Regions from separate parts of the uncultured Virgibacillus sp. genome, predicted to be linked through region 4. Evidence: riboswitches for the same ligand, from Rfam matches in the RefSeq annotation. Region 4 holds a riboswitch; each other region holds the start of a gene.

The links. Region 4 has a riboswitch for thiamine pyrophosphate ahead of Q1A47_RS03890 (ABC transporter substrate-binding protein). Riboswitches for the same ligand answer to the same signal wherever they lie in the genome.
Region 1: linked by a shared signal. The riboswitch ahead of tenA (thiaminase II) and the one ahead of Q1A47_RS03890 (ABC transporter substrate-binding protein) in region 4 are both predicted to bind thiamine pyrophosphate.
Region 2: linked by a shared signal. The riboswitch ahead of thiT (energy-coupled thiamine transporter ThiT) and the one ahead of Q1A47_RS03890 (ABC transporter substrate-binding protein) in region 4 are both predicted to bind thiamine pyrophosphate.
Region 3: linked by a shared signal. The riboswitch ahead of Q1A47_RS02560 (thiamine phosphate synthase) and the one ahead of Q1A47_RS03890 (ABC transporter substrate-binding protein) in region 4 are both predicted to bind thiamine pyrophosphate.

Annotation. Positions count from the first base shown of each region.
Region 1 covers NZ_CANMAB010000045.1:22,379-29,947, reverse strand. Annotated here, with positions in the region: gene Q1A47_RS11270 (hypothetical protein) at 264-464, opposite strand; gene Q1A47_RS11265 (DUF2642 domain-containing protein) at 478-672, opposite strand; TPP riboswitch at 952-1,063, shown strand; gene thiW (energy coupling factor transporter S component ThiW) at 1,268-1,765, shown strand; TPP riboswitch at 1,754-1,856, shown strand; gene tenA (thiaminase II) at 1,921-2,607, shown strand; gene thiD (bifunctional hydroxymethylpyrimidine kinase/phosphomethylpyrimidine kinase) at 2,607-3,413, shown strand; gene thiM (hydroxyethylthiazole kinase) at 3,410-4,183, shown strand; gene thiE (thiamine phosphate synthase) at 4,223-4,804, shown strand; gene Q1A47_RS11235 (hypothetical protein) at 5,146-5,289, opposite strand; gene Q1A47_RS11230 (MerR family transcriptional regulator) at 5,533-6,270, opposite strand; gene Q1A47_RS11225 (hypothetical protein) at 7,093-7,569, opposite strand, start outside.
Region 2 covers NZ_CANMAB010000095.1:6,004-13,572, reverse strand. Annotated here, with positions in the region: gene Q1A47_RS16665 (carbon starvation protein A) at 165-1,901, opposite strand; gene Q1A47_RS16660 (hypothetical protein) at 2,179-2,316, shown strand; gene Q1A47_RS16655 (hypothetical protein) at 2,343-2,471, shown strand; gene Q1A47_RS16650 (hypothetical protein) at 2,457-3,887, opposite strand; gene Q1A47_RS16645 (general stress protein) at 4,000-4,350, shown strand; gene thiT (energy-coupled thiamine transporter ThiT) at 4,862-5,431, opposite strand; TPP riboswitch at 5,540-5,642, opposite strand; gene Q1A47_RS16635 (M3 family oligoendopeptidase) at 5,902-7,569, opposite strand, start outside.
Region 3 covers NZ_CANMAB010000006.1:7,101-14,669, reverse strand. Annotated here, with positions in the region: gene Q1A47_RS02575 (cytosine deaminase) at 1-670, shown strand, start outside; partial or broken gene Q1A47_RS02570 (IS3 family transposase) at 780-1,076, opposite strand; gene Q1A47_RS02565 (BCCT family transporter) at 1,464-3,014, shown strand; TPP riboswitch at 3,158-3,269, shown strand; gene Q1A47_RS02560 (thiamine phosphate synthase) at 3,371-3,985, shown strand; gene thiO (glycine oxidase ThiO) at 3,969-5,120, shown strand; gene thiS (sulfur carrier protein ThiS) at 5,080-5,280, shown strand; gene Q1A47_RS02545 (thiazole synthase) at 5,284-6,048, shown strand; gene Q1A47_RS02540 (ThiF family adenylyltransferase) at 6,048-7,064, shown strand; gene Q1A47_RS02535 (3-ketoacyl-ACP reductase) at 7,432-7,569, opposite strand, start outside.
Region 4 covers NZ_CANMAB010000010.1:10,553-18,121, reverse strand. Annotated here, with positions in the region: gene tpiA (triose-phosphate isomerase) at 1-345, shown strand, start outside; gene gpmI (2,3-bisphosphoglycerate-independent phosphoglycerate mutase) at 342-1,877, shown strand; gene eno (phosphopyruvate hydratase) at 1,903-3,189, shown strand; TPP riboswitch at 3,532-3,641, shown strand; gene Q1A47_RS03890 (ABC transporter substrate-binding protein) at 3,957-4,970, shown strand; gene Q1A47_RS03885 (MTH1187 family thiamine-binding protein) at 4,974-5,264, shown strand; gene Q1A47_RS03880 (ABC transporter permease) at 5,264-6,034, shown strand; gene Q1A47_RS03875 (ABC transporter ATP-binding protein) at 6,027-6,767, shown strand; gene Q1A47_RS03870 (TatD family hydrolase) at 6,760-7,548, shown strand.

The sequences.
Region 1 (7,569 bases), on a different contig from region 4:
TATGCGAGGTTCCTTCACACTATTCAATTAATCTGTCATTTTTACAAATTGAAGAACTAATTCAAGGTTTGTCCAGCAAGTGCGTATTTTAAGAGGAATACATATATTGGACGTTTCTATAATTGTTTTTTAATGGGACCTTTTATTCTCTCTCTACATTCCATACCGTTAAACTATAATAACAGGTATAATCCTTCAAAAAGAAGAAGAATCATACCTGTTTTCGCATTTGAAGATTGAACAAAACTAAATGTTAGATTATGCTACGTAAATCGCACGAAATTAATAGCATTCAAAGATATATAAATTTTTTCAGTTCCATAACCATTACTAACATCAATAACAAGTACTAATTGTGATGTCACGTTCGAAAGAATACCTTCTATTAAATTACTATCTGTAGCTACTTCAACATTAGAACCTACACGTGTATTCAATTCAGCAGAAAAAGTATATAAAAACATCGTTATTCCTCCTTTATAATTCAGTAATCAACTCAATTTTATTTATTCGAATCAATGTTTGTTCTCCTGTATTTTCAATTAAGACAACATAGTCAGATCTAACCTTCAAAAGAGTCCCTGTTACTGTTCCAAAAGGAGTAGTGATCTCTATCTGTTCGTTCACCAAACTCTGAAGTAATTCTCTAATCGTAGAGGGAGTGCTTACCATTTTATCTTCACCCTTTCTTTAATATATCTCTATTTACCCTATGCTAAATTCATCTTGTCGTAAGGGCATTTATTTCCAAATAACATAAATTCAACAAATATCATATAACTATAAATAAAACTTAATAGACTGCTATCTTTAAGTGATATTAAAATTACGCGTTTATAAAAATAACTCTGTAGGTTAATACGCTATATTCTTTTTCCCATGACAAATAACAATATATTTGTTATGCTTGATTCAGTTAGTTGCTGAAAGCATAATTAAATTCACAAGTTACTTAACTACTAGGGGTGCCCAATATGTGGGCTGAGAGGAAACACGTGACGTTTCTAACTCTTATGGACCTGATCTGGTTAATACCAGCGGAGGGAAGTAGTAGACGCAACGTCTTTCTATTTTCTTACACAAAGCCAGGTCCATGGAGGATCTGGTTTTTTTCATAAGAACAGAGTGGATGTATATTATGCTTTGCTGTCTACCTTTAGCATCCATAGCTACTGGGGAGAGGCGTGTAGGACGTAAGCTATACCGCATATTGTCGGTAATTCCTATTGTTGTCCTATGCTCACTTTTTATAGAAAGGAGGGAATAAGTGAGAAGAACGCACGTATTAACATTGATGGCAATTTTCGTAGCAATTGGAACATTAGGAGCACAATTCTTATGGTTTCCTGCTGGAATTGCTAAAGCGTATCCAGTGCAGCACGCAGTAAATGTAATGGCGGCAGTAATACTGGGACCTGGTCCAGCCGTAGTCATAGCTTTTATGATTGGAATTTTACGAAATATGCTGGGGATTGGTACATTACTTGCTTTTCCGGGAGCAATGGTTGGTGCTTTCCTTGCTGGGCTTTTTTATCAGTGGTTTGGTAGAAAGCTGTGGGCTGTGATCGGAGAAAGCATTGGTACTGGTATTATCGGATCATTCATAGCGGTTCCATTTGCTAAATTGTTTATGGACAGTGCTGCTGGCGCTTTCATTTTCATGCCATCGTTTTTGGTAAGTAGCATAACTGGCGCATTTATTGGCTGGTTCATTTTATTACGAGTAAAGCAAGAAGATACGATACGCGTACAAGGAAACTACTAGGGGCGCTTTGTTGCTGAGATAAGGACTTTTCCTTTGTCCCTTTGAACCTGATCTGGATAATACCAGCGCAGGAAAGTAGTGGGGAACATATTATTATCCTCTATTTATCTACTTTTACACCTCTAGTGGCTTCCCATAATAGAAGGAGGCTAAATATGAATTTCACTGATCAATTAAGAGAAGAAAACAATGATATTTTCCAGCTTATTTTTAATCATCCCTTTGTTCAGGGGATAGGGACTGGCGAGATTTCTAAAGATGCGCTCGCACATTATATTAAAGCGGACTTTGAATACTTAAATGCCTTTATGCAAATTTATGGAATAGCGCTATCCAAATCAAAGAAACGTGATGATATTGCTTATTTCTTTGATCAAATAAATTTTATATTAAACGATGAAATCCACCCACATCATAACTTCTGCAATCATATCGGTGTGGACTATGCGTCCTTACAAGGACACCCTTTGCCACCTACTGCAGATCATTACATTAAACATATGATGTATCATGCACAAATGGGAACGTCTAGTGAGATACTAGGAGCTCTACTTCCATGCCCTTGGACATACTTAGAAATTGGTAGGGAATTAATGGAGCAGTATAATCCTAATAAAGATCACCCTTTTTACGATTGGATTAGTTTCTATGCAAGTGGTGATGTAGATAATACCACCTTTGAATTGAGAAAACGGTTGGATATACTTGCAGAAAATGCTGCCAAGGATGAAAAAGATCTCATTAGAGAAGCTTTTCGAAAAAGCTGCCAGCTGGAGCTTAAATTCTGGGAAATGGCCTACACATGTGAATCATGGCCAAACGCAGAAAAGGTGAACAGCTAATGGATAGCATACCTTGCGCGCTGACTATTGCTGGAACAGATCCGAGTGGCGGTGCTGGCATACAGGCAGACCTAAAAACATTTCAAGAACTAACCGTATATGGAATGTCTGTAATCACCTCTGTTGTGGCACAAAATACAACCGGTGTGCAAAACGTACACCATCTACCTGTTACGATGATAAATGAGCAACTAAACTCAGTTATATCAGATATGCCTGTGCATAGCATAAAAACAGGTATGATTGCGAACAAAGATATGATGCAGGTTATTGCAGAGCACTTGTCCAAATCAGTTGTGAACTATGTCATGGACCCTGTCATGGTTGCAACTAGTGGCGATCCATTAATATCGGAAGATGCTCGATCGTTTCTCAAACAGCAGCTATTACCATTAGCGACTGTAGTTACTCCTAATATTCCTGAAGCACAGTATATTACAGGACAATCTATTGATAATACAAGTGATTTGCAAGAAGCGGCTTTCGAGATCGTCAAAAGCTTTGGAGCACGCGCAGCACTTGTTAAAGGTGGCCACCTGCAAGGTAAAGCCGTCGACTATTTATATGATGGGAATAAGCTTTACACGTTCGAAGCAGAGCGGTTTCAAACAAAGAATACACATGGTACAGGTTGTACGTATTCAGCGGCAATTACTGCTCATCTAAGTAAAGGTCTACCACTTTACGAAGCTGTAAAGCAGGCGAAACAGTATGTAACAGCTGCTATTCAATACTCCTTTTCACTTGGTGCCGGTAACGGACCTACAAATCATTGGGCGGTACGCAAAGAAAGGGTGGAACAATGACACAATCCATTATTCAAGCAGTTAGAGAACAAAAACCATTGATCCATAACTTAACCAATGAAGTAGTCATGAATTTTACAGCTAATGGTCTTTTAGCCTTTGGTGGAGCACCGATAATGGCAAAAGCAGAACAAGAGGCTAAAGAAATGGCTACCGCTGCGAATGGTGTACTTATTAATATTGGTACAACAACTTTAAACGAGCTATCAGCTATGAAACTAGCAGGAATAGCCGCAAATAAAAAAGGTATCCCTGTCGTACTTGACCCAGTTGGCGTAGCGGCTACAACCTTTCGCCAAGAAGCTGTAAAGCATTTGCTACACGAAGTACAGTTTACCGCAATCAAAGGTAATGCTGGTGAAATGGCACAGCTTGTGGAGATCCCTTGGAAAACAAAAGGTGTTGAGTCAATTGGGGACGGTAATCTAGAAGAAATTGCCGTTAAAGTTGCCAAAGCCTATCATACAACTGCTGTAGTTACTGGTGAGACGGATGTAATTTACAGTGAAGGGAAAATAATTCACAACACGACTGGTCATGTATGGCTAGAAAAAATTACTGGTGCAGGCTGCTTATTAGGAGCTATTCTAACTGCATGCTTAACAACTAATCATGCTCTAGAAGCTAAGGCATTGGCAGCAGTACAGTTTTATGGACTTGCTGCTGAACACGCGGCTTCTCAAGAATATGTGCTTGGTCCTGGAAGCTTCTTACCAGCATTTATAGACGCCCTTTCCAAAGACTTAGATCAATTGAAAGGAGTTAATTAATCTTTGCAGCTAAAGGATGCTCTAAGAAAATACTTTATTATGGGTAGTCAGAACTGCCATAACGATCCAAAGCATATTTTGGAACAAGCAGTAAAAGCTGGTATAACAGCATTTCAATTTAGAGAAAAAGGAAACGGGTCATTAACTGGTTATAAAAAATTTATTTTAGGAAAACAACTTCGGAATATCTGTCAAAACTATCGTATACCTTTCTTCGTTAACGATGACATAGAACTTGCTGAAATATTAGATGCAGATGGTATCCATGTTGGTCAGGATGATGTATCTGCTCTGGAATTACGTAGGCGTTTTCCAAATAAATGGGTCGGCCTTTCTGTATCAAATAAAACAGAATTAGTAAATAGTCCCATTTCCTCTGTTGACTATTTAGGAGTGGGGCCAATATTTTCTACTACAACAAAAGAGGATGCTAAATCAGCGATTGGACCGAATTGGATAAAAGATATCAAACAAGCTTATCCCTCCCTGCCAATTGTGGGTATAGGTGGTATCACTACAGACAATGCAGCTTCTGTTATCCAAGCGGGAGCGGATGGGGTTGCGATCATATCCGCTATAACCCTTGCAGAAGATATTAATAAAGCTGTTCTACAATTATAGTAGTAACAATCTATATTCAAAGAGTGCAGAAATAGCACACAAAACAATTAAAGCTGTGCCCAATAAAAAACAATCGGCACAGCTTTTTTTACGCTTGCTTTTTCGTCAATCCTGCGACTCTTTATACGAATAAAAGCAAAGCGCCCAATTAGAAACGTAGCGACTGGAGCGAGAGAAAGAATCATGGTGAGCTTCCGAGCCAATAATGAATTAGATTAGAGCGATTCGTGAAGTCGCATCGTTTCTGGTCGCTGAAGCTGGCCGCGGCTCAACACGCCCATATTTATCCACTTGAATAAAAAGAACCCGTAGCTCCAAGCTACAGGCTCATCAACATAAATCTATAGTTCATATCGCTTACAATGGTGTTTACTCCCCGCTTTACACCCATTCACACCGGAATCTGGTGACACTGCTGCCGATGCTGAAATAGACGAGAAAAGAAGCATGGTAAGAATGGAACTACCCAGCAATAACTTTTTCATTGTTTTATCACTACTCCTTTTATAATAATCTATCTACATTTTACTATACACTGTCACTCTCTAATTGTATATAAAAATCAGAATTTTGGTAATATAGTAGCAATCCTATTACATAAAGTAGCCTTTAGAACTACCATAACGACTGAAGGGAATAAGCACATAGCTCTATAGATAATAAACTGTTCGTAAAAACTTCAGCATGATTAACCGAAAAGAGACTGAAGCATTCCTGCCTCCTTCTATTTATTGAAGATTATCAGCATAGGCAGTCATCGCATCTCGCATGAATACAGCTAAACCATTACCATATTGATCGATATTTTTTGTGAAACGTTCATCATCTACATATAGTTGGCCTAGTCCTTTAAAAGCTTCTAGTGAATACGTTCCTATACGATTTAAGAATTGATACCATTCAGCAATTCGTTCTTGAGCAATTTCAGAGGCAGGATCTTCATGACGAACTTCGGCTAATTTACGATAAATCGCATGGAACGTTTCCTCAAACTCTTTTTTTTCAGCTTTTGTGAAGCTATTAAGTTTTGCATTCGATTTATTAACTGCTTTATCCCCCCAACGCTCTCGCGCTTCCTGTTCATAAGGATTATGACTAAAGTCAAATCCGGCAAATTTTTCTTGATTACTCATTACAATCTCTCCTTTTTTATACTTTAATGTTTTATCAATCGTTCCAATCATTGTATTGATTCGCCTCCTTTTATCAAGCAGCATTTTGCGATGCATCTCTAAGGCCTCAGCTTGATTAAAAGAAGGGCTGTCAATAATTTCTTTAATTTTCTTCAAAGAAAAATCAAGTTCCTTAAAAAATAAAATCTGCTGCAAACGTTCTAGATCATTCTCTGAATAAATGCGATATCCTGATTCGGTTGTTTGTTCGGGAGTCAATAGCCCAATTTCATCATAATGATGTAGTGTGCGCACACTAATCCCAACCAAATCAGCTACTTCCTTTACTTTCATAGCTGTTAACCTCCCTGTAAACTTACTATAAAGTATAACGTAACGTTAGAGTCAATAGAAAAAATAATTAACAGCATATTTAAATTCTAAATACAGGTTACCAATCGCTATATCCAAACAAAAAGAACCGGAAACAAAGTATTTCAGTTTAAAAAAACGGAGCAAAATTCGCTCAGTCCTTATCACTAAATGCTCAGATTTACGCTTTCTCTAGTAGCTATTATGGAATAATAGCTACTGCTTGACCGCCACTCCGGCTGCCCACTTCCCTTTCCGTGGGGTTTGTCCTTCAGCTAACTTTTTTAGCAAAACCCGCTCAAAAAAGTGGATCTTCAGGTCAAACATTTCCCACAGGAGTTGAAGTGGCCGCCCTTCGCTATTATCAGGCTCTACAACGCTAGCATGAAGTAACACAGCTGCTTTTATACTCACGGATAGCGATTTTCACTTTACCCATTGTAAAAAAGTCAACCTATTACTTATGACAAGAATTGTTGCACCTTCTCATAGCGGAGACGAATTACGTAGACTCCTGCGGGATTAGCGCGAGCCGAAAATCCACTTTGCAACGTGTTCTTCTTTGCAAAGTTAGTTGAGGCCGTGCCCGCCGAAAGCGAAGTAATTCGTCGGAGCATTGCCAATATACATCAAACATTTCAAAATAACTACTTGGCTTAACGCAGTCATTGCACTGATTTTATACTTTCTTAACTTATAAAAAAAGCAGAACTATCATTCGATTCGAAATCCATCCTCTTTTCTAGTTCTAAACTATTTGTTGCTGTATTGAAGCACCATTCAGCGGCTGTTTACACGCTTGATTCATGATTCCGTATTCCGTTTATATACAAAAAAATACAGGCTTAATGGCCACCAAAGAATGGCGAAAATCGGATAAATGGCCCAAATGGTACCTGGTGAGTAAATAATATTTACCATTATAAAAAATAAACAAAGAAGTAATGACGCATGGAGTGAAAAAGTAAAATACGTACTTCTTCTCACATGATACACAGATAGCGGCCACCATAATACAGCAAAGGCGGGAAATATAACCCAAGGAGTATGCGGAGAGACTATTACGTTTAGTAAAAAATAATAAAGAATAGCAACGCCACTACCAACAACTGCAACTCGTAATGTCTTGGCTTTAGCCCCTAAGAACACAAGAATCGGCCAGTAAACCAACGGAATAACTGTATACGAAACCCATGGATACGTAGGAGTGCTTCTGTTCTCAATGATGAGAAGAATTAATAGTAATGTACTAGTAATAATAGCAAATAACGTCTGTTTCTT
Region 2 (7,569 bases), on a different contig from region 4:
AGCCCTTTTCCAACATGACTGAATTGTATTCCCTTCTAACTGCTAGGCTCTCCTGCAATCTCTCTTCAGAGGATTCACACACACACGCTCACGCTTCCAACAGATGTCTCGTATATTCCAGTTACTTTAATCTAGGCGATTTTTTATAGAAGACACGCCCTTCATTAATTGTCATCATCCAATGGTTTCCCATCGTTTCCTCTCAATACAGAGAATGCAGTTATACTTATCCAAAGTGCAAATATAAAGATAATTGCACCAAAAATAAATAATAATATATCAGGAGATGAGCCTAACCACGACCATTCAAATAAAACCTGCTGGAACATCGCATAAAGTGTCATAAACATTAAGAACACCATTGGTATGAATACAACTGCATAGTTTCGCCCTAATCGTTTCAACCAAACTGCGATAAGCATCAAACTAATCCCTGCCAGTAACTGATTGGCTGTACCAAATAGTGGCCAAAGTTGATAACCTCCAGACCCAAATCCTTTCGGACCTTCTGGTAATAATACAAGCGCAGCACTCGATGCAACTGCCACAGTTGTTGCCACATGTGTCCGTGTTAACACTGGAAGATTATACTCACTACCTAATTCAGCAATGATGTAACGCATGAGTCGAACAGAAGTATCTAAAGTCGTAGCTGCGAAACTAACGACAATAATTGATACAATCGTAACTGCTACATCTGGAGGAATGGCAAGTCCCCCTGCCAGAACAGCGGCCCCTTCAACAAAGGTAGCAAGTCCAGAAGCATTGGCATCAGAGAAGCTGCTATAGGTAGCCATAAATTCATCGGTACTAGCAAAAAAAGTAGCAACAGCAATAATCGATACTAATGCTAATATTCCTTCACCTACTGCTCCTAAGTAGCCTACAAATCTTGCATCTGTTTCCCTATTCAATTGCTTTGACGATGTTCCTGATGAAACAAGTCCATGAAACCCTGAAATAGCCCCGCATGCTATCGTAATAAATAATAAGGGAAGCCAAGGTGTATCCGGGTTAGCATTCGTAGCTGGAGCAGTTATTTCTGGATTTGTAAATAATAATCCTAAGTAAAGAATTCCTAGTCCCACTACAAGCTGATGTGAATTAATAAAATCTCGTGGCTGTAATAATTTCCAAACCGGAAGTGTTGAGGCAATATAGACATAAATCATCAAAATGACGATCCAAATCAGAAATGCCGAAGAAACCGCTCCTAAACCAAATAAACCAGCTCCAGCTTCACCACCCATATAATGAACGAGATCAATTTGAAGAAATTCTACCTTACTAGCAACAATTGCAGTTAAATACATAATTGCTAATGCTAACACGGATGGAATAAGCATTTTTCTGTTTCGTTTATATACAGCATAACCGATCCAGATAGCTAATGGGATTTGAATAAATACAGGAAGCACACTTGCTGGGTAAGATATAAATAAATTTGAAATTACCCATGCAAATACCGCATTGACCATTAACACTAGAATTAAAATGATAAATAAAAACAGTATCTTCGCTCGTTGACCAATTAAACGATGTGCTAATGTACCTACAGATTGACCTTTATTTCGCACTGACAAGACCAATGTTCCAAAATCATGCACACCCGCAGCAAATACAGTTCCAAGTATTACCCACAGGAAAGCTGGCAGCCATCCCCAATAAACGGCAATTGCCGGACCCAATATTGGTGCAGCACCAGCAACCGAAGTAAAATGATGCCCCCATAGTACGAATTTATTTGTAGGAACAAAGTCCACTCCATCACTGTAACGATGTGCTGGTGTCACATAGGTTGGATCAAGTTTAAAAATTTTTTCCGCTACAAAACGCGAATAGTAGCGATAACCTAATGCAAAAACGATCATACCTATTAATGCAACTAAAATACCTGACACTTCTTTATCCCTCCCTTTATCAAATAAAGACCCGTCCAATTTTAGCACGTAATTTTTTAAAGACGTATCTGTATGAGAATATGTGAATACGCTTTATTTTAGTACTGTCTTTCTGCTTTTACATGATTCATTGACCCTTATGTATGGTTTAAAAGGTAATCCCTTATTTATACAGGAAGGATATTTAATAAGGGACCACCTTTTTATTTGAGTCCATTCATACAATTTATAAAACGTGAAACTTCAATCCGTGGGGAGGTTGTTTATCCCCTACTGATTGTTAGTACCACAAGAGTATGACCTAAAGGCCTTTGAACCAATCGGACATTTACTAGCAGTTGATCTCCCTCTTACCTATATTGGGTTCACTTTATTGCTTGAAGTGGGGGCTTACTGCCAGTTATATGCGGGATAAAGTGAAACTTCCATCCGTGGAGGAGGTTGTTTATCCCCCACGGATGGTTAGGTGAACCAATCGGACATTTACTGGCAGTTGACCCCCCACTTATCCATTTTGGGTTCACTTTATTGCTTGAAGTGGGGGCTTACTGCCAGTTATATGCGGGATAAAATAACTACAGCTACAATTGTTGTAATGACTAATCCTACGATAACAGGTATAAAGTTTTTACGTACTAATTCCATTACCGATACACCACAAAAACCAGCGATAGCGATTAAAGAAGACCATGCAACGAGCGTACCACCACCAGTCCATATCGAACCCATTTGCCCTATTGCTGCAAGGGTGGTTGCATCAATGGAACCGTTTTGTAATGATGCCGCTAGAGAACCAGTAAGTGGAAGCCCTGAAAAACCAGAGCCATCAAGCCCTGTAATAATACCAATAAGCAAAACGCTGAATCCGGCTAACAATGCACTTTGTGGAAGATATTCCTGAGTCGATTGAACGAGATCAAATAGGAATGCAGGTGCACGCTCCTCCATACCTAAAATAGCTCCTGCAAAGTCTGAACTACCTAAAAAGAAAAATCCAGCAATTGGAATAACCGGACCCATTGCCTTAAAAGCAAAAACAAATCCATCTGTTATATGTGTTGTTATATAATCGAGCGCATGCTGCCTACGAAATGCAATGGTTGATAATAATAGCAAGATAACTGCAACACCACCAATAAATGCTGCTCCATCTCCTCCTTCTAATCCGCTCATTCTTCCTGTATTAAGCTTTTCATAAACCATGTAACTAACGACGCCAGTTAATGCCAGAGGAACAAGAATAGCAAATAATTTACTCCATACACGTAGTTCATTCGTATGTTGACTTTGTGTATACTCCTTTGTTGTTTGAATGTTTTCAAGTTCTATGTTGTTTCGCACATCCTCCTTCGATCGAATTGTTTTTCGATACATTATATAAGCAAGCATAATAGCAATACCACCTGTTATAAGTGACAAAATAAGTGCTTGATCGGCAACCACAGCTGTTTCTACTCCTGCTGAGATAGCAGATAAATTGGGGGCAACTTGCACAATATAATCAGAGGAAAGTGCCATTCCTTGACCAGCTATTGCTATTGCTACTGCAGCCGTAATTGCTGGTAGACCTGCTCGGATTGCAGCGGGTACCAAAAGCGCACATATTAGGGGTACTGCTGGTGTTGGCCAAAAGAATAGAGATATCAAATAGGTAGCAATAACTAAAACAAAATAAGATATATGACCATTTACCATTATTTTTTGTATTGGCTGAATCATTCGTTTATCTGCACCTAAATCACGTAATGAATTTAATAACGCAAGCATAAAGGTGATGATTAAAAAAATACTAAATAGTTCTTGTGCTGCTACAAGATTTGCATGAAATATTGCGGTAAATCCAGCAATTAGACTACCTTTATAAACCCACGCAATAATAAATGTACCAAATAACGTTGGTAATACGATCCCCTTCCGCATGACCATTGTGCCTATAATTAGTAAGGTAAACAAACCATATAAAATATGGGATATTGAAAGCTCCACGCCAACCTCTTCCTCTCCAATGGATGTGCTATAGCCTATGCAATTCGTACATGTTTAGTTCTTCTAGCGTTGGGTATGATAATAATGAAAGATTGATAAGGAGGTAATTTTAATGAAACCATTTATAAAAGAATATACAAATGATCAGCAATTAAAGGAAGCTATTCAAATACTAAAGGATAAAGGTATTCATAAAGAAGATGTGTATGTTTTATCCCATGATGATGATCGAACAAACCGAATAGCTGATGGTGCGGATGCGAATACCATAGGAATAAGGGAAATGGATATTGGACATGCCGTTGGTAATCTTTTTAGTACACAAGGTGATGAACTAAGAACGAAATTAACCGAAATAGGATTCTCTCAAGCAGAAGCTGAAAACTATGAGGAAGATATGGATGAAGGAAAAGTACTCTTGATTGTAACTAACCATGAGGAAGTTAATAGGTATTTACAATAAAAGCATAAATCTCTACTATACAGTAGTTTTTCATAATTAAACGTTTTAATCTGTCAGTAAGAAAAAGATAACTTGCTTATGATAGGCAAGTTATCAATGCTGTTTCACCAATTCTAATTGGGTGAAGCAGCTTTTCTCATAGTCTAGGAAGAAAATATAAAATTTACCCATTTGGATAAATAGGGGCGTGTTGAGCCGCGTCCAGCTCCAGCGCCCAGAAACGATGTGACTTCACAATCGCCCGCCCTACGAGCTGACTAGCTCCAGTCGCTACGTTTCTAATGCGCTTTTGTTATGACATAAAGATAATAAAGAGCTTGGGAAAAAACAAAATATTTCTTACTCTGAATAATCATTTTATCAGTCTCGATAATAATTGCCGCAATTGATTAAGCTTGCTTTCACCTCTCACTATAACTCTAAACTACTAAATAGAAAATAGTGGGCAAAATCCTCGAGTCAATAACTACCCACTAATCTTCGTATGTTTATTATGAGGAAAACTTCTAGATTAAGCGGACATACGTAATAGTGTACGTGGTTGTTTTTGAAATAAAAAGAACACAAGAACCGTACTTAATATAAAGCCAGGTAACATGTACGACCCGTTATATAGCAACGAGTATAACCATACAGGCTGACCTTCTGGCGCAAATTCACCAAAGAATACAATCCCTCCAGTGAAATGGGCTAAAAAGCGTAAAGCTGATCCTAAAAACACGCCTACAGCAATATAATATAGGCTTATTTTCGTTTTTCCTTCTTTAACTGCTGCTTGGACAGGTTTTGCAAAAATTCCTGCAAAACCTAATACGGTAAACGCAACAATATAATCTAAGAACCCTTGTAGGGGTACGAAGACTGTTGGCCCAAATAATAATTGTAATCCTCCCAACAGCAATCCAGCTAATAAACCGCCCTTGACCCCCCAGCGAAATGCGACAATAAAAATCGGTATCATCGCAAAGGATATGGAGCCACCTTGAGCCCAAACCTTAAATGATAAAAATGGTATAAAATCCAATAAAAATGCAAAAGCTGCAAAAATGGCTACTTCTACTAAAAATAATGTGCTCCTCATATCTTTCTCCTCCCCTTTTTTATGCAGTTAAGTAACTTATCCATACAAAAAAAGCAATGCCAAGGGGAAGACTTCCTGATGGGGAATCTGCTCACATTACTTTTCTGTCCATCAAAAAAGCCACCATCCCTACGCTAGTACTAACTAACAGGTTCAAAGGGTAAGAACAGTTATGTTCACTCTCAGCCAATTGGCTCCCCCTGTAGGCTTCTAACTTATATTTGCTTCTTTTGTCTTACTGTTTAGTGAAACTTCAATCAGTGGGGGTTTTTGTTTATACCTCTGATTGAGAGATAAACTAATCAGACATTTACCGGCAGTCGATTCCCCCACTTACCAATAATGGTTTCACTTTATTCCTTGAAGTGGGGTTCTTACTATCAGTTACATGTGGAATAAATAAGAAACTACTTTTCACTGCCTATTTACTACAAGTATTGTACATGACATATCGTAAAAACACAACAGCGTTACAACGAAAGATATTCGTCAACATCATTGACACATAATTGAATAGCAGCTTCCCAGAATTCAGGCTTAGTTAAATCTGTATCCAAATGTTTTTTAGCAAGATCCTCTACGTTCATGCGACCAGTATCCCTTAAAAGCGAAATATATGCATCTTCAAAACTATCTTCGTTTTCTTGTGCTTTTGCATAGATACCTAGACTGAAAAGATAACCAAATGTATAAGGGAAATTGTAAAATGGCACCCTTGTTATGTGAAAATGTAATTTAGATGCCCAAAAATTAGGATCATACTCCGATAATGCATCACAATATGCCTCTTTCTGTGCTTCTATCATCAAATCGTTTAATCTTTTCACTGGCACTAATCCTTGTTTCCTTTCTTCATAAAAACGCCTTTCAAAGATAAAACGGGAATGTATATTCATAAAAAAAGCAATGCTCCGCTGAATCTTATCCTCTAATAAACTTTTCTTTTCCGCAATCGAACGTGCGCTTTTTACCGACGCATCTGCAACAACCATTTCAGCAAATGTTGACGCTGTTTCAGCAACATTCATTGCATACCGTTGATTAAGTCCATTTACATCATTCATTACATGTTGATGATAAGCATGCCCTAACTCATGAGCTAACGTTGCAATATTAGATGAAGTACCTGAATAAGTCATAAAAATGCGTGTTTGCTTACTATCAGGGAAACTTGTACAAAATCCTCCCGGACGCTTATTTGGACGATCCTCAGCCTCAATCCACCTATTTTCAAAGGCCATTTTCGCAAAATCAGCCATTTGGGGACTAAACTGATTAAAATGTTCGACAATAAAGTCAGCCCCTTCTTCAAACGACGAAGTCTTAACCACTTTGTTTACTGGTGCTCCAACATCATAAATACTTAGTTTGTTAAGTCCAAGTAGTTTGGCCTTGTTCATAAGATACTCTACAAAGGGATGCTTATATTTTTTTATTGCAGTCCACATCGCATCTAATGTTTCTTTTCTCATACGGTTCAAAGCCAATGGTTCTTGCAAAACTTCATTCCAATTTCTATGCTTATATGTTTGTAAACGAAAGCCAGCTAGGTGGTTTAATGTTTGACCAAATAAACTAGCGTTATTCTTCCAAGCTTTATCTAGCTGTTGAAACACTTGCTTACGATATGAACGGTTTGGGTGTGTTAGTTTATTTGTAGCCTGCCCAATAGAATAGCTTTTCGTTTCCCCATCCTCTACCATATCTACACTCATATTTCCTATAATCACATCGTACATTTGTCCCCAAGCGTGATATCCATCAATTGCCAGATCATTGATAAGAACCTCTTGATCTCGCACCAATTGTTCTTTTGCATGATTTCTAAACTCTTCTAACACATATGCTACATCAACTAAATCCTCACTTTTTACAAGTTGGTCCCATACTATGTCAGGAATGTCGACTAGTTTTTGTTCAAATGTCGTTTGAATCGTATCCATTTCGGCTTTTATTTCATGGCGTCTACTGACTAATAAATTTGCTTTCTCGTCTTTAAGATTCTGTGCACTTAAACAGCTTATAAAAGCAAATGCTTCTCTTACTTTCTTCATCGTTGCTTCCAATTGTTTAATAAGTAACACTAATGTTTCTTTATCTCCGTCTCGTTGCTTAGGAGAAAAGTAAGATACCGTGTT
Region 3 (7,569 bases), on a different contig from region 4:
AAGGTATGATCGTCTTGTTGATATTCACTGTGATGAGATTGATGACGAGCAATCACGTTTTGTAGAAGTAGTGGCTACAGAGGCATATGAACGCGGATTAGGTTCCAGGGTAACGGCCAGTCATACAACGGCTATGGGCTCCTATAATGATGCATATGCGTATAAGCTGTTTCGTTTATTAAGACTTTCAAATATCAATTTCATTTCCAATCCACTCGTTAATATCCATTTACAGGGACGATTTGATTCCTATCCGAAGCGACGTGGTTTAACGCGTGTGAAAGAATTACTAGAAGCAGAAAGGAATGTCTGCTTCGGACATGATGATATCTTTGATCCGTGGTATCCACTTGGTACAGGAAATATGTTGCAGGTGCTCCATATGGGCATTCATGCTTCTCAATTAATGGGTTATGAACAAATTATTAATGCTATCGATCTCATTACAACAAACAGTGCAAAAACAATGAATATCGAAGAACATTATGGAATTGAAGCTGGAAAACCAGCAAACATAATCGTCTTGGATGCTGAAGATGAATACGAAGCTATTCGTAAACAAGCTTCCGTACTCTATTCAGTTCGTAATGGAATGATAATTGCTGAAACAAAACCAAGCGAATCACATGTTCATTTATTAGAAACAGCAAAGGTGGACTTTCAGAAATAGACTTAAAAGAGACTGATACAAAAGAATAAAGAAACAATTAAAAACGGACGATAATTAGTTAAATGAAGTGCCCCCTGTCAAGTAGACAGTGGAAATAATAAAAACTGACTTAAGCGGTTTTAGCTCTAAATTCGATAGGGCTAAGGCCGTTTAGTCGTTTTTGATATCTATCATAATTATAGAAATGTATATAGTCCTCTATGGATGCAGATAATTCTTCAAAGGACTCATATTTATTTAAATAATACTTCTCGCTTTTCAGTGTTCCCCAAAAAGATTCCATCGGCCCATTATCAATACATCGTCCGACTCGTGACATACTTTGCTTCATGTTTGCGGCATCTATCTTTTGCTTAAACATTTTAGATGTATACTGATACCCCCGATCGCTATGAATAAGCGGGCGATCTTGCAGATTTATTATATATAACTGGTAGTAAGCCTCTCACTTCAACCCAATAAAGTGAAATCAATGTTGGTAAATGGGAGACTGCCAATATTGGTTCAAAGGCATTTAGGTCACACCCTTGTGGTAGGGAGAAACCAAAACCCTCATTGATTAAAGTTTCACTTTATGGAAAAATTATAATCAAAAGTTAGTAAGACTGCATTCTTCCTTTGGTAATTTATTAAACTTGACAGGTTTTCGGAAAAAATGTATCCTTTAACGCTGTATGTTAATTTAAAAATGCTTATTAAATCTCACATACAACTGACTAAATAAGTGAAAAGCAAACAGGTCAGTATATGGTTATGTGAGATTTTTTTGTATAGAATTGAGAGGAGCAGATTGTTGAAGAATAGAAAGAAGCAAGATCAAACCATAGATAAGCCAGTTCTTTTTCTAAGTGGAGGGGCGCTACTTGCCTTTGTAATTCTTGCATTAATAAACCAGGAAATGGTCACCTATGTAGTTAATACGATGTTTAATTGGTCGGTAACCTATTTCGGCTCGATATATCAAGTTCTAATGGTAGGAACTCTAGTCATTGCATTAATACTTGGGTATTCAAAGTTTGGGAAAATTCGTTTAGGAAAATTAGAAAAGCCTGAGATTGGAACGTTCAAGTGGATTTCGATTATTATGTGTACGCTGCTAGCGGCAGGTGGTGTTTTTTGGGCAGCGGCAGAACCGTTGAGCCATTTTTTAACCATCCCACCACATTTCTCAGGAATTGAGGCTGGGACTACAGAAGCAGTAGTACCTGCACTTGCAGCAAGTTTTGTCGATTGGGGTTTTGTCTCATGGGCAATTTTAGGAACATTAGGTACGATTGTATTCATGTATTCCCATTATCATCGAAATGCACCATTAAAGCCAAGATCGATGCTTTATCCGATCTTTGGCGATAAGATTATGAAAAAAAGTGCACTTGGTACGTTTGTTGATGCCTTTTCGATTGTGTCAGTGGCAGCTGGTACGATTGGTCCAATTGGATTCCTTGGATTACAAGCAGGTTATGGATTAAGTGCATTGTTCGGTGTACCAAATAATTTATTTGTACAATGTCTTATTGTTATCGTTATTGTTCTAGCAGCTGGGATTTCTGCTGCGACAGGAATTCATAAAGGAATCCAAATTTTAAGCAGCTATAATATTATTCTCGCAGTTTGTTTAATGGTTGCTGTGATTATTCTAGGTCCAGCATTATTTATTTTTGATTCCTATTTGCAATCATTTGGATTATATGTCCAAGACTTCCTAACCTTAAACACCTTCCGTGGAGATGGAGCTTGGCTTGGCTTATGGACCGTTTTTTTCTTTGCTTGGTTCATTGGCTATGGTCCAATGATGGCGATGTTTGTTAGTCGTATTTCTCGTGGTCGCACAATTCGAGAGCTTGTAACTGCTGTTGCGGTAATTGCACCTGTGGTAACGACGTTCTGGTTTACAGTTGTTGGTGGCACAGGGATTTTTGCTGAAATGAATAACCCTGGTGCCGTATCTGAAGCTTTAAATAGTGCTGGACCTCCAGCAGCTATGATTGCTATCGCAGAACAATTGCCACTTGGTACGATTATCGGTTTCTTCTTTTTAGTAGCAACTATTGTGTTTGTATTAACGACAACCGATTCGATGTCATTAACCATCTCGATGGCGATTACAGGTAATGGAGACCCATCGAAATTCCTGCGTGTGTTCTGGGCAATTCTTATGGGACTTGTCGCAACTGTACTCATCACTATTGGCGAGGATAGTGTTGGATCGCTACAATCCTTTATTGTGGTGACGGCTGTTCCTGTATCGTTACTCATGTTAACCACATTTTGGACCGCGCCACGCGCAACTCGTGAACTTGCAAAAGAACAAAAGATTGATGAAGTTAAACGCTATACCAAATAAAAGAGATGTTAAGGGGCTGGCTCATTAGGTCAGCTCTTTTGTTAGTAGAGAATGGCAAAAAAATAGAAAATTGTTCATTTTTGGTAGACGAATAGTCCAAAATCATGTATTTTATAGACAAATGCATATTGAATAATTAAATTACGCTTCACTAGGGGTGCCTTTACGTAATGGCTGAGATCTATGTGTGACATGGAGACCCTTTGAACCTGAACTGGAGTAAGAACCAGCGGAGGAAAGTGACAGGAGTAGTGTGTATCAGCGACATATACCTTTTTTAGGATATCGTTATAGATTCATGCCACTTTTCCTTTGCTGGAAAAGTGGCATTTTTTTGTAGAAAAGGAGAGGAAGTGATGAAACTAATTGCGGTGACTACCGGTGAACAGGAGGAGAAATACCTTATCCAGACAATAGCGAGTATTATTCCCTATCTTGATGCTGTCATTCTACGAGAAAAACAAATGACCGAGCAGGACTATTCTTTGTTCATTCAACGTGTGCTTGCACAAGGAGTTCCGGAAGAAAAACTAATTATTCATGGCCATACAACACTACCTGGTGAAACGAATGTGAAGACACTTCACCTTTCAGAAAAGCGAATACAAGAGGTACACGATCTCCGAAAACAATCCCCCGGTTTACAAGTAGGGGTATCGACGCACTCCAACGAAGTAGCTAAGAGAGCGGAGCAGCTAGGTGCTACGTATATTTTGTATGGTCATGTCTTTTCGACAGCGAGCAAGAAAGGGGTGAAACCAAAAGGAGTAGAGAAATTAGCAGCAGTTGCAAAAGAGGTGAGCATTCCCGTTTATGCAATCGGTGGAATCACAAGCGCAAAGGTAACGGATATTTATCAAGCGAAGGCAAGTGGGATTGCTGTAATGTCAGGTGTTTTTAGTCAAAATAATCCACTGCAGGCAGTGCAATCGTTTCGAAAGGAGGTGAATCGATATGAAGAGACACGTTGATGTAGTGGTTATAGGTGGAGGCGTTATTGGGCAATCCATTGCTTACTATTTAAGTAAAAGTAGGGTTGTAACGACGGTAATTGAACAAGGTAGAAGTGGAAGAAAAGCTACACAAGCTGCTGCGGGCATGCTTGGTGTACACACAGAAAATGATCAGGAAGGTACGTATTATCAATTTTGCCAAGCAAGTAGAAATATGTATGCATCTCTAAGCAAAGAACTATTTTCGTTATCAGGGATTGATATTCAGCTTTCCACCAACGGTATACTCGAGATAGCTACGAATGAAGAACAGAAGCAAAGACTGCGAGCAAAACAAAATGCATTTGAAGGCTTAGAATGGTTGGATGCGGAAGGGATTAGGAAACGAACATCAGCTTTATCCCAGGCAGTAGGGGGATTATATATGCGGCGAGATGGACATGTAGAACCATTGAAAGTGTGTGAAGCTTTTAAACAGGCATCTTTATCAATGGGAGGTCAGTTGATCGAGAATTGTCAAGTTGGAGAAATAGTCCATGACCATGATGTTTTTCATATTCAAATCGATAACGATGTTATCTCAGCTGATCATGTTGTTGTAGCGGCAGGTGTAAAAAGTGGGAGGTGGTTTGAAGCGACAGGATTAATGAATCCAATGGTCCCAACAAAAGGAGAATGCTTTGCCATAAAGCCAAGCATTCAATCTATTCAGCAGACGTTATTCTTTCACAATCTGTATTTGGTACCAAAACGAGACGGACGCTATATTATTGGTGCAACTAGCTATCATGATGATAGCAATAGTTATACGTCAACAGGTGGCATTTTTGAATTAATGAATCACTTATTGAAGTTGTTCCCATCGTTTAAGCAGGAAGAACTGCATAGCTGTTGGACTGGTGTTCGTCCGGGCACCAAAGATGGTAAGCCAATTATTGGAGAACATCCTGAGATTCCCCATTTGTATTTTGCAACCGGACATTATCGAAATGGTATTCTTCTTGCTCCTGCTACAGGGAAACTAGTTAGTGATATGGTCTTAAAGCGTTATGTACCATCATCGATCCAGCGTCTTTTTACACCAAATCGTTTCAGGAAAGAGGGGATCACATATGCAGATACACGTGAACGGACGTCAGGTGGAGGTAGCTAAGAATTCAACTATTGGCGAGTTACTAAAAAGCTTTAACATTCAAGCGAAACTCGCGGTAGTCGAACAGAATCAACAAATTATTAATAAAACAGTGTATGACGAAACAATATTAACTAATGGGGATACTATTGAAATTGTTCATTTTGTAGGAGGAGGATAAGTCATGTTAACAATTGGCGGAAAATCATTTCATTCCCGACTGATGCTAGGTACTGGAAAGTACCCGACATTTCAAAGTCAAAAGAAGGCGGTGATAGCATCCAAAACAGAAATATTAACCTTTGCCGTCAGGAGAATGAACATATTTGATGAAAACGAGCCGAATCTGTTAGAAGAATTAGATTTGCAGCAATATGATTTACTACCAAATACTGCTGGCGCTAAGACAGCAAATGAGGCGGTAAGAATTGCCCGTTTAGCTAAGGCTACAGGTTTATGTGACATGATTAAAGTGGAAGTTATCGGTTGTGAGAAAACCTTGCTGCCTGATCCTTTTGAAACGATGAAAGCTTCAGTACAACTGCTAGAGGAGGGCTTCACTGTATTAACCTATACCTCTGATGATGTTGTATTAGCAAAACGATTGGAAGAAGCAGGTGTACATGCAATTATGCCAGGGGCTTCACCAATTGGATCGGGTCAAGGCATTATTAATACAATGAATTTGCAATTTATTATCGAACAATCCGACATCCCCGTAATTGTCGATGCAGGGATTGGTTCTCCGAGTGATGCCGCTTATGCCATGGAGCTTGGAGCAGATGGGGTTTTATTAAATACAGCTGTATCTGGCGCAAAAGATCCAATTCAAATGGCGGAAGCGATGAGGTTGGCTGTACAATCTGGACGATTAGGATATAAAGCAGGCCGTATTCCCAAACGAATGTACGGAATGAAGAGTAGTCCAGAGACGGCGATGATTGAATGATAACAGGACGGTATGCTCGCCAGGAACGCTTTGCCCCAATTGGACAGACTGGCCAGCGCCAATTAGTGACCAAACATGTTGTCGTAATTGGCGCTGGAGCATTAGGAAGTGCAAATGCGGAAATGCTTGTTCGAGCAGGAATAGGTAAGCTGACGCTGGTTGATCGCGATTATATCGAACTTAGTAATCTTCAGCGTCAGCAGCTTTATACAGAAGATGATGCGAGACAGAATCGAACGAAGGCAAAAGCAGCTCAACGAAGATTAAAAGCGATTAATCCGGAAGTGGAGATTACGGGAATTGTAGAAGAGTTTTCTGAGGAGAATGGAGAGAAAATAGTACAAGATGCCGATTTTGTTATTGATGGAACAGATAATTTTCAAACGCGTTTTGTAATGAATGATGTGTTAGCAAAACATCGTAAACCTTGGGCATATGGTGGCTGCTTACAGAGTACTGCCATCGCACTTACCATTATTCCTGGAAAAACTCCTTGTTTACAATGTTTAATTGATCACCTTCCTCAGGAAGGGAAAACCTGTGATACGGTTGGAATTATTTCTCCTGCGGTACAGGTGACAGCTGCCTATCAGACAACGGAGTGCTTAAAATACTTAACAGATAATGGTACATCTCCGGAGTTAGTACAAGTCGATATATGGGGACGGTCATATAGTGCGATTAATGTAAGTAGGTTAGTAGATCCCATTTGTTCATCTTGTTCTCAATCAGCAATTTATCCTTATTTAACCAAGGAAAGAGGGTTGAAAACGGCTATGCTTTGTGGAAGAGATACGGTACAAGTAAGACCAGGAGAAAAAGGGAGCTTATCAGTTTCTAATTTAGTGAAAGAGATCGGTAACCTTACAGATAAAATTAGAGATAATGGTGAAGTCCTCATTTTTGAAATTGACGATGTTCGTTTTGTCGTGTTTCAAGATGGCAGAACCTTAATACATGGCGTTAGCGATGTGAATACTGCCAAGCAATTATATCAGCGCTATATTGGCGCGTAGTTTTTAAGGTGGTACACTGGATGAAGTTTTTTCTCTATAAAGTAGAATATGACGGCGGAAGCCAGTGGAGGGAATAAAAGGAAATATTATAAGACAGGTGATCAAGCAAACGTTGGTCATAGTATTATCCGATTATAGCTAGTATTAGGAAGAGGATCGTGAAGCGTTATGGAATGGGGCTACTACTGTTCCATCTGCTATCCACAGATCTTCTGTCATGAAATAATGATACATGGTTTAATATTGCTATGTAGATAGTTGAAGGGTGAGGTTACTAATCTAATACACTTATAAAGTAAGTGAAAGCAGAAGACCAAGGGATGGGGCTTCTGCTTTGTTAATTTTAAAAGTGGACCTATAACTTATCTTAAAATGGGTTTGTTGCCCATTGTAAAGATTGTTTAATGAAAATACGAGGATGTAGTTTTAGTTGAGCGACCATATATTCCGCTAGATCTTCAGGCTGCATATACTTATCCTCATTTTTTTCTGCTAATTGGTCTCC
Region 4 (7,569 bases):
ACAATGGATCATGTCGAAAACCAAGTGATTAAAGCTTTAGAAGGTCTATCAGACCAACAAGTGGCTGAAACGATCATAGCTTATGAACCGATTTGGGCAATTGGTACAGGTAAAACAGCTACAAGTGCTGAAGCAAATGAAGTATGTGCATATATTAGACAAGTTATTGCAAAACTTACTTCAAAGGAAACAGCAGACCATGTAGTTATTCAATATGGTGGAAGTGTAAAACCAGCTAATATAGAGGAGTTACTAGCACAATCCGATATTGACGGTGCATTAGTTGGTGGTGCTAGCCTTCAACCAGAATCCTTCTTACAATTAGTGGAGGCAGGTAAAAAATGAAACAGGATAAATTAGCAGCATTAATCATCTTGGATGGCTTCGCTCTTCGTGATGAGGAAAAAGGAAATGCTGTAAAGCAAGCCAATACTCCTAACTTTGATCGTTATTGGAATACCTATGCTCACAACCAATTAACAGCATGTGGTGAGGCAGTTGGTCTACCTGAAGGGCAAATGGGAAACTCCGAGGTCGGGCATTTAAATATTGGAGCTGGGCGCATCGTTTATCAAAGTTTAACTCGTGTGAATTTGTCCATTAAGAATGGCGAGTTCTTTGAAAAAGAGGCCTTTAAAAAATCAATAGAAAATGCGAAGAAAAACAAAAAAGCATTGCATGTTTTTGGATTGCTTTCCGATGGAGGCGTGCATAGTCATATCAATCATTTATTTGCTTTATTAAAACTAGCAAAAGATAATGAGTTGAAAGAAGTGTACATCCATGCATTTCTTGATGGACGAGATGTTGGTCCGCAAACAGCGAAAGAATATATTAAACAAACGCAGGATAAGATCAAGGAATACGGTGTTGGTCAATTTGCAACCATTTCAGGCCGCTATTATTCCATGGATCGTGACAAACGTTGGGATCGTGTGAAAAAAGCGTATGATGCAATGGTATATGGAGAAGGACCAGCATATCAAGACCCAATAGAGGTTGTTGACGATTCATATGCAAATGAAATTTACGATGAGTTTGTTATTCCATCTGTCATCACAGATGAAAACGGTGAAGCAGTTGGGAAAATTAAAGATGGAGATTCTATAATCTTTTATAACTTCCGTCCAGATCGCGCTATTCAGATTTCACGTACCTTTGCAAATGAAGATTTTCGTGATTTTGATCGTGGTGAGCACGTGCCAAAAAATTTGGACTTTGTAATGTTAACGAATTTTAGTGAAACAGTCGATGGCTATGTTGCTTACGAACCTGTTAACCTAGATAATACAGTTGGCGAAGTATTATCTCAGCATAATTTGAAGCAATTACGTATTGCTGAGACAGAAAAATATCCACATGTCACTTTCTTTATGAGTGGTGGTCGTGAGAAAGAATTTGATGGTGAAAAACGTGTATTGATTGATTCGCCAAAGGTTGCAACATATGATTTAAAACCAGAAATGAGTGCTTATGGAGTGACGGACGCGTTGCTCAAAGAACTTGATGCTGGTGAACACAATGCAATTATCTTGAACTTTGCTAACCCGGACATGGTTGGACATTCTGGTAAATTACAGCCGACTATTAAAGCAATTGAAGTAGTTGATGAATGTCTAGGGAAAATTGTTGATAAAATTAAAGAGCTTGGCGGGAATGCCATTATTACTGCTGATCACGGTAATTCTGATGAGGTAGTTACGCTTGAAGGTAAGCCAATGACTGCTCATACGACAAATCCTGTTCCGGTAATTGTGACAGAAGAAAATATAACATTACGAGATGGTGGGATTTTAGCTGATCTATCACCAACCTTATTGGATTTACTAGGTATTGAAAAACCAGAAGAAATGACTGGCGAATCATTAATTAAATAAAAGGAAATTAAAGGAGAGAAAAATTATGCCATACATTACTGATGTATATGCACGTGAAGTATTAGACTCACGCGGTAACCCGACAGTTGAAGTGGAAGTATTTACAGAATCAGGTGCCTTCGGTTCTGCACTTGTGCCAAGCGGTGCATCTACCGGTGAATACGAGGCTGTGGAATTACGTGATGGTGATAAAGATCGTTATCTTGGAAAAGGTGTTCTAAAAGCAGTTCAAAACGTAAATGAAATAATTGCACCTGAATTACTTGGGATTGATGTTACTCGTCAGAATATCATCGATGCGTTAATGATCGAATTAGATGGAACTGAAAATAAAGGCAAACTTGGTGCTAACGCAATTCTTGGTGTATCCATGGCTGTAGCACATGCTGCTGCTAGTTATCTTGAAGTACCGTTATATAACTACCTCGGTGGATTTAATGCAAAAACCCTACCAACACCAATGATGAATATTCTTAATGGTGGTGAGCATGCCGATAATAACGTAGATATTCAAGAGTTTATGGTTATGCCAGTTGGAGCAGAAACGTTCCAAGAAGCACTACGTACGGGTGCTGAAATTTTCCATTCATTGAAAAATGTATTAAAATCAAAGGGGTATAACACAGCTGTTGGTGACGAAGGCGGATTTGCACCAAACCTTGCTTCTAATGAAGAAGCTTTACAAACAATTGTGGAAGCAATTGAAGCTGCTGGTTACAAGCCAGGAGAAGAAGTGAAGCTTGCAATGGATGTTGCTGCTTCAGAAATATATGAAGATGGTAAATATAATCTAAAAGGTGAAGGTGTTGTTCGTACTTCTGAAGAGATGGTTGATTGGTATGAAGACATGATCAACAAATACCCAATTATCTCCATTGAAGATGGACTAGATGAAAATGATTGGGATGGATTTAAAGTATTAACAGATCGTCTTGGTGGACGAGTACAGCTTGTCGGAGATGATTTATTTGTAACAAATACTAATAAGCTTTCCAAAGGTATTGAACAAGGTATTGGAAACTCTATCTTAGTAAAAGTTAATCAAATCGGTACATTAACAGAGACGTTCGAAGCAATCGAAATGGCAAAACGCGCTGGCTATACAGCGGTTATCTCACACCGTTCAGGAGAAACAGAAGATGCAACGATCGCTGACATTGCTGTAGCGACTAATGCAGGTCAGATCAAAACAGGTGCACCTTCTCGAACAGATCGTGTAGCTAAATACAATCAACTGCTTCGCATTGAAGATGAGCTAGCAGGCATGGGTGAATATGCTGGTAAGACAGCGTTCTATAACCTAAATAAATAGGGAAGAAAACCTCTTAAGGTATGGTGGTTATACTTTAAGAGGTTTTTTATAGGTTTATCCCACACATATAACTGGCAGTAATAATCCACTTTAAGCAATAAAGTAAAACCACTATGGGGAAGTGGAGGATCGATTGCCGGTAAATGTCCGGTCGGTTCAAAGGATTTTAGGTCTGTGGTGCTAACAATCAATGTGGGATAAATAAAACCCCCACTGATTAAAGTGTCACTTTATGCAGAAGTTGCTTCTATGTTCATAGAAGTTTCTATATTTTTTGAGTTTCTTAAACTTGATTAAATGGACGAATTATGTCATAGTTACTATGGAATTAATAATAGAATACTAAAGTTGTAGGGGGACCAGTGTTGCTGGTTGAGATTGTATCCGTAAGGTACTGACTCTTAGAACCTGATCTGGTTTAAACCAGCGTAGGGAACATGTTTGATACATCAAATATTAAGTTGTATATGCCCTAATGGTGATTAACCATCTAGGGCATTTTTTATAGTCTAAGAAATTATAAAATTTGCGTGTTGAGCTGCGTCCAGCTCCAGCGCCCAGAAACTAGGCTACTTCATCATGAATCGCCCTAATCTAAATCATCATCGGCTCGCAAGCTCACCGTGAGTCCTTTATCTCCGTTGAATCGTCGCTGCGTTGCTAATCGGGTGTTTGCGCTTTTATTCTTAGCGAAGGAATTACAGTCAAACAAGATGATACATACGCTGTTCCTTACAATGAGAAAGGTATTCAAGAGGAGGAAAACATTGAAGAAGCTTTTACTGCTTAGTTTAGGGATTACACTGCTTATATTAACGGCATGTGGTACAGAAGAGAAAGAACAAAGTCAGCAGAACAATGACTCAACAGAAAAGAAAAAGATCTCTGTTGTACTTGATTGGACACCAAATACGAATCATACAGGATTATATGTTGCAAAAGAGAAGGGATATTTTGAAGAGCAAGGCCTTGATGTGGACATAATTATGCCTGGTGAAGCGGGAGCAGATCAGTTAATTGCATCTGGTAAAGCAGATTTTGGTGTGAGTTATCAGGAGGGGATTACTGAAGCTCGTGTACAAGATATACCGATTGTTTCCATTGCTGCTGTTATACAGCATAATACCTCAGGTTTTGCCTCACCCAAGAATAAACAGATTACTACACCTAAAGATTTTGAAGATAAAACATATGGTGGCTGGGGAGCTCCAGTAGAAAAAGCGGTTCTAACCTCACTCATGCAGCAGGAAAATGCTAATGTAGAATCAGTTGATATTATCAACATGGGCGATACGGACTTTTTTACTGCGGTGAAAAGAGATATTGATTTTGCGTGGATTTATTATGGTTGGACTGGTGTAGAGGCAGAGCTCCGTGATGAAGAAATTAATATGGTGTATTTAACCGATTATTCGTCAAATTTAGATTATTACACGCCGGTTTTAGCTACCAATGAAAAAATGATCAAAGATGATCCAGAAACAGTTAAGCAATTCTTAGCTGCAGTATCTAAAGGTTATAATCTAGCAATTGAGCAACCAGAGGAAGCCGCTGATATCTTAATTAACGCTGTTCCTGATTTGGATGCAGAATTAGTAAAAGCAAGTCAAGCTTGGTTAGCGTCAAAGTATCAAGATGATGCGGACCAGTGGGGGGAACAAAAGCAAGAGGTATGGGAGAATTACGCCAATTGGATGTATGAGAATGAGCTGTTAGATAAACCGTTAGATAGTGAAAAAGCATTTACAAATGAGTTTTTACCAGAAACAAAGGAGGAATAAATGATGGCAGATGCACTAGTTAGTATTCAAATTATCCCGAAAACGAAAAATGGTGAAGATGTTATTCCGTATGTGGATGAAGCGATTAAGATTATCGATCATTCCGGAGTTAAGTATCAGGTAAGTCCACTAGAAACTACAATGCAAGGTGATCTTGCAGAACTATTTGGAATTATTGAGAAGATGAATAAAAGGATGACTGAAATTGGTTGTGAAAATGTTATTTCACAGGTGAAGGTTCTTTATCAACCTTCTGGAGCTTCCATGGAACAATTAACGGAGAAGTATCGCTAATGAGAAGATTGCGAGAAAAGGGATGGCGACCAGCTCTGGTCCTCATCCTTTTCCTTATCAGTTGGGAAATAGCTTGTCGTATTTTTTCGATCCCAGCTTGGCTACTACCTGCTCCAAGTGTAATATGGCAAGAAGCTGTCAATGGCTGGCCAAATTATGCTAGTCATCTACAATCGACTATCCAACTATCGATTATCGGATTTATGATAGGCAGCAGTGTAGGTACGCTCGTTGCTGTTTGTCTTCATCTCATTCCGACAGTTAGGGAAGCCTTTTATCCATTATTAATAATATCACAGAATATACCTATTATTATTTTAGCTCCCTTATTAGTAATTTGGTTTGGTTTTGGAATCTTGCCGAAATTAATTGTTATTACACTTGTTTGTTTTTTTCCAATAACTATAGCAGCTTTAGATGGATTTAGACAAACAAGTGGAGAACTGAAACACTATATGCAAATGACAGGTGCCAGTAAAGGGCAAATCTTTCGTAAGCTAGAGTGGCCATATGGATTACCTTCTTTGTTTAGTGGTTTAAAGATATCGGCGACATATAGCGTAATGGGAGCGGTGATATCTGAATGGCTTGGTGCAAGTGAAGGAATTGGAGTATATATGACTTTGGCATCTTCGTCTTTCCGAACAGATCGTGTCTTTGTTGCTATCTTATTTATAGTGCTGTTAAGTTTATTGTTTTTTGGTTGTATTTCATTAATTGAAAAAAGAGTAATTAAATGGAAACCGGAAGAAGGGAAGATCAGTGAGTAATTTAGAACTTGTAAATCTAACAAAAAAATATGGGGAAACTACTATTCTTAATCGTATTTCATTAACGGTGCGAAACGGAGAGTTTGTTTCGATTGTTGGACCATCAGGAAGTGGGAAGAGCACGTTATTTCGACTGATTGGAGGGATTACCTCACCTAATTCCGGTACGATTAAATTAAATGGAAAAGAGATTATCGGCAAACGGGGATTCATCAGCTATATGCCTCAATCAGATTCCTTACTTCCTTGGCGTTCGATTTTACAAAATGTTGTCTTAGCGGCAGAAATTGCAGGTAGAAAAGATGAATTAGAAGCAAAACGAATGCTAGAACGAGCTGGCTTAAAAGGATATGAAAATGCATATCCCCATGAATTATCTGGAGGAATGAAGCAGCGCGCTTCTTTTGTACGCAGTATTTTAAGTCCCCAGCCTGTTATTTGTTTAGATGAACCATTTTCCGCATTGGATGAATTTACCCGTTTGGACATGCAAAAGTGGTTATTAGCAATGTGGAATGAGCATCAACGATCAATCCTTTTCGTAACGCATAATATAGAAGAAGCATTATTTCTATCTGATCGTGTGATTGTGTTGTCAGCTCGTCCGGCTTCGATAAAAAAAGAATTCACAATTCCTTTTTCAAGACCAAGAGAGGAAGCGTTAGTTTTATCAGAAGCATTTCTAGAGTATAAGAAAAGGATATATCAGGAATTGAGGGCTGCAAATGGATAGCTTCATTATTGATGCACACATTCACTTAGATATGTATACACAGGAGGAACAAACAGAAATTATTAAATCTTTGAAACGGCATCATGTTAGCTCACTAATTTCTGTTTCGAATAACCTAGCATCGTCAATTTCCAATTTAAGGTTAGCGGAGAGATGTTCCGCAGTTAAACCTGCTTTCGGATTTCATCCGGAACAAGAAATACCTAACGATAATGATATAGCTGATTTAATACAATTTATTGACTCGAATCTAGACAGAGCAATTGCGGTAGGTGAAGTAGGTCTACCTTATTACAAGCGACAAGAAAATTCAAATTTAATGGTAAAGCCATATATTGAATTACTAGAATTATTTATACGAAAAGCTAAAGAATGGAATAAGCCAATTGTACTTCATGCAGTTTATGATGATGCTACCATTGCCTGTGATTTATTAGAAAAGTATTCCATCACCAATGCACAGTTTCATTGGTTTAAGGGTGACAAACCTACAATGGAACGAATGAGCCAGAATGGATATTTTATATCCATCACACCAGATGTCATGTACGAACGAGAAATTAACCAGCTAGTTAATAAATACCCAATAACTCATATGATGGTGGAAACGGATGGGCCTTGGCAGTTTGCTGGTCCGTTTATCAACCAACTGACCCATCCAAAAATGATCCATAAGTCGATTAAACAAATAGCGACAATTAAAAAAATGCCTCTTCCTGATGTACAGGAACAACTTTATGTTAATACATCCCAGTTCTTTCATCTTAAGAATGACAAGTGAACATAGGACGAGTATGAATGG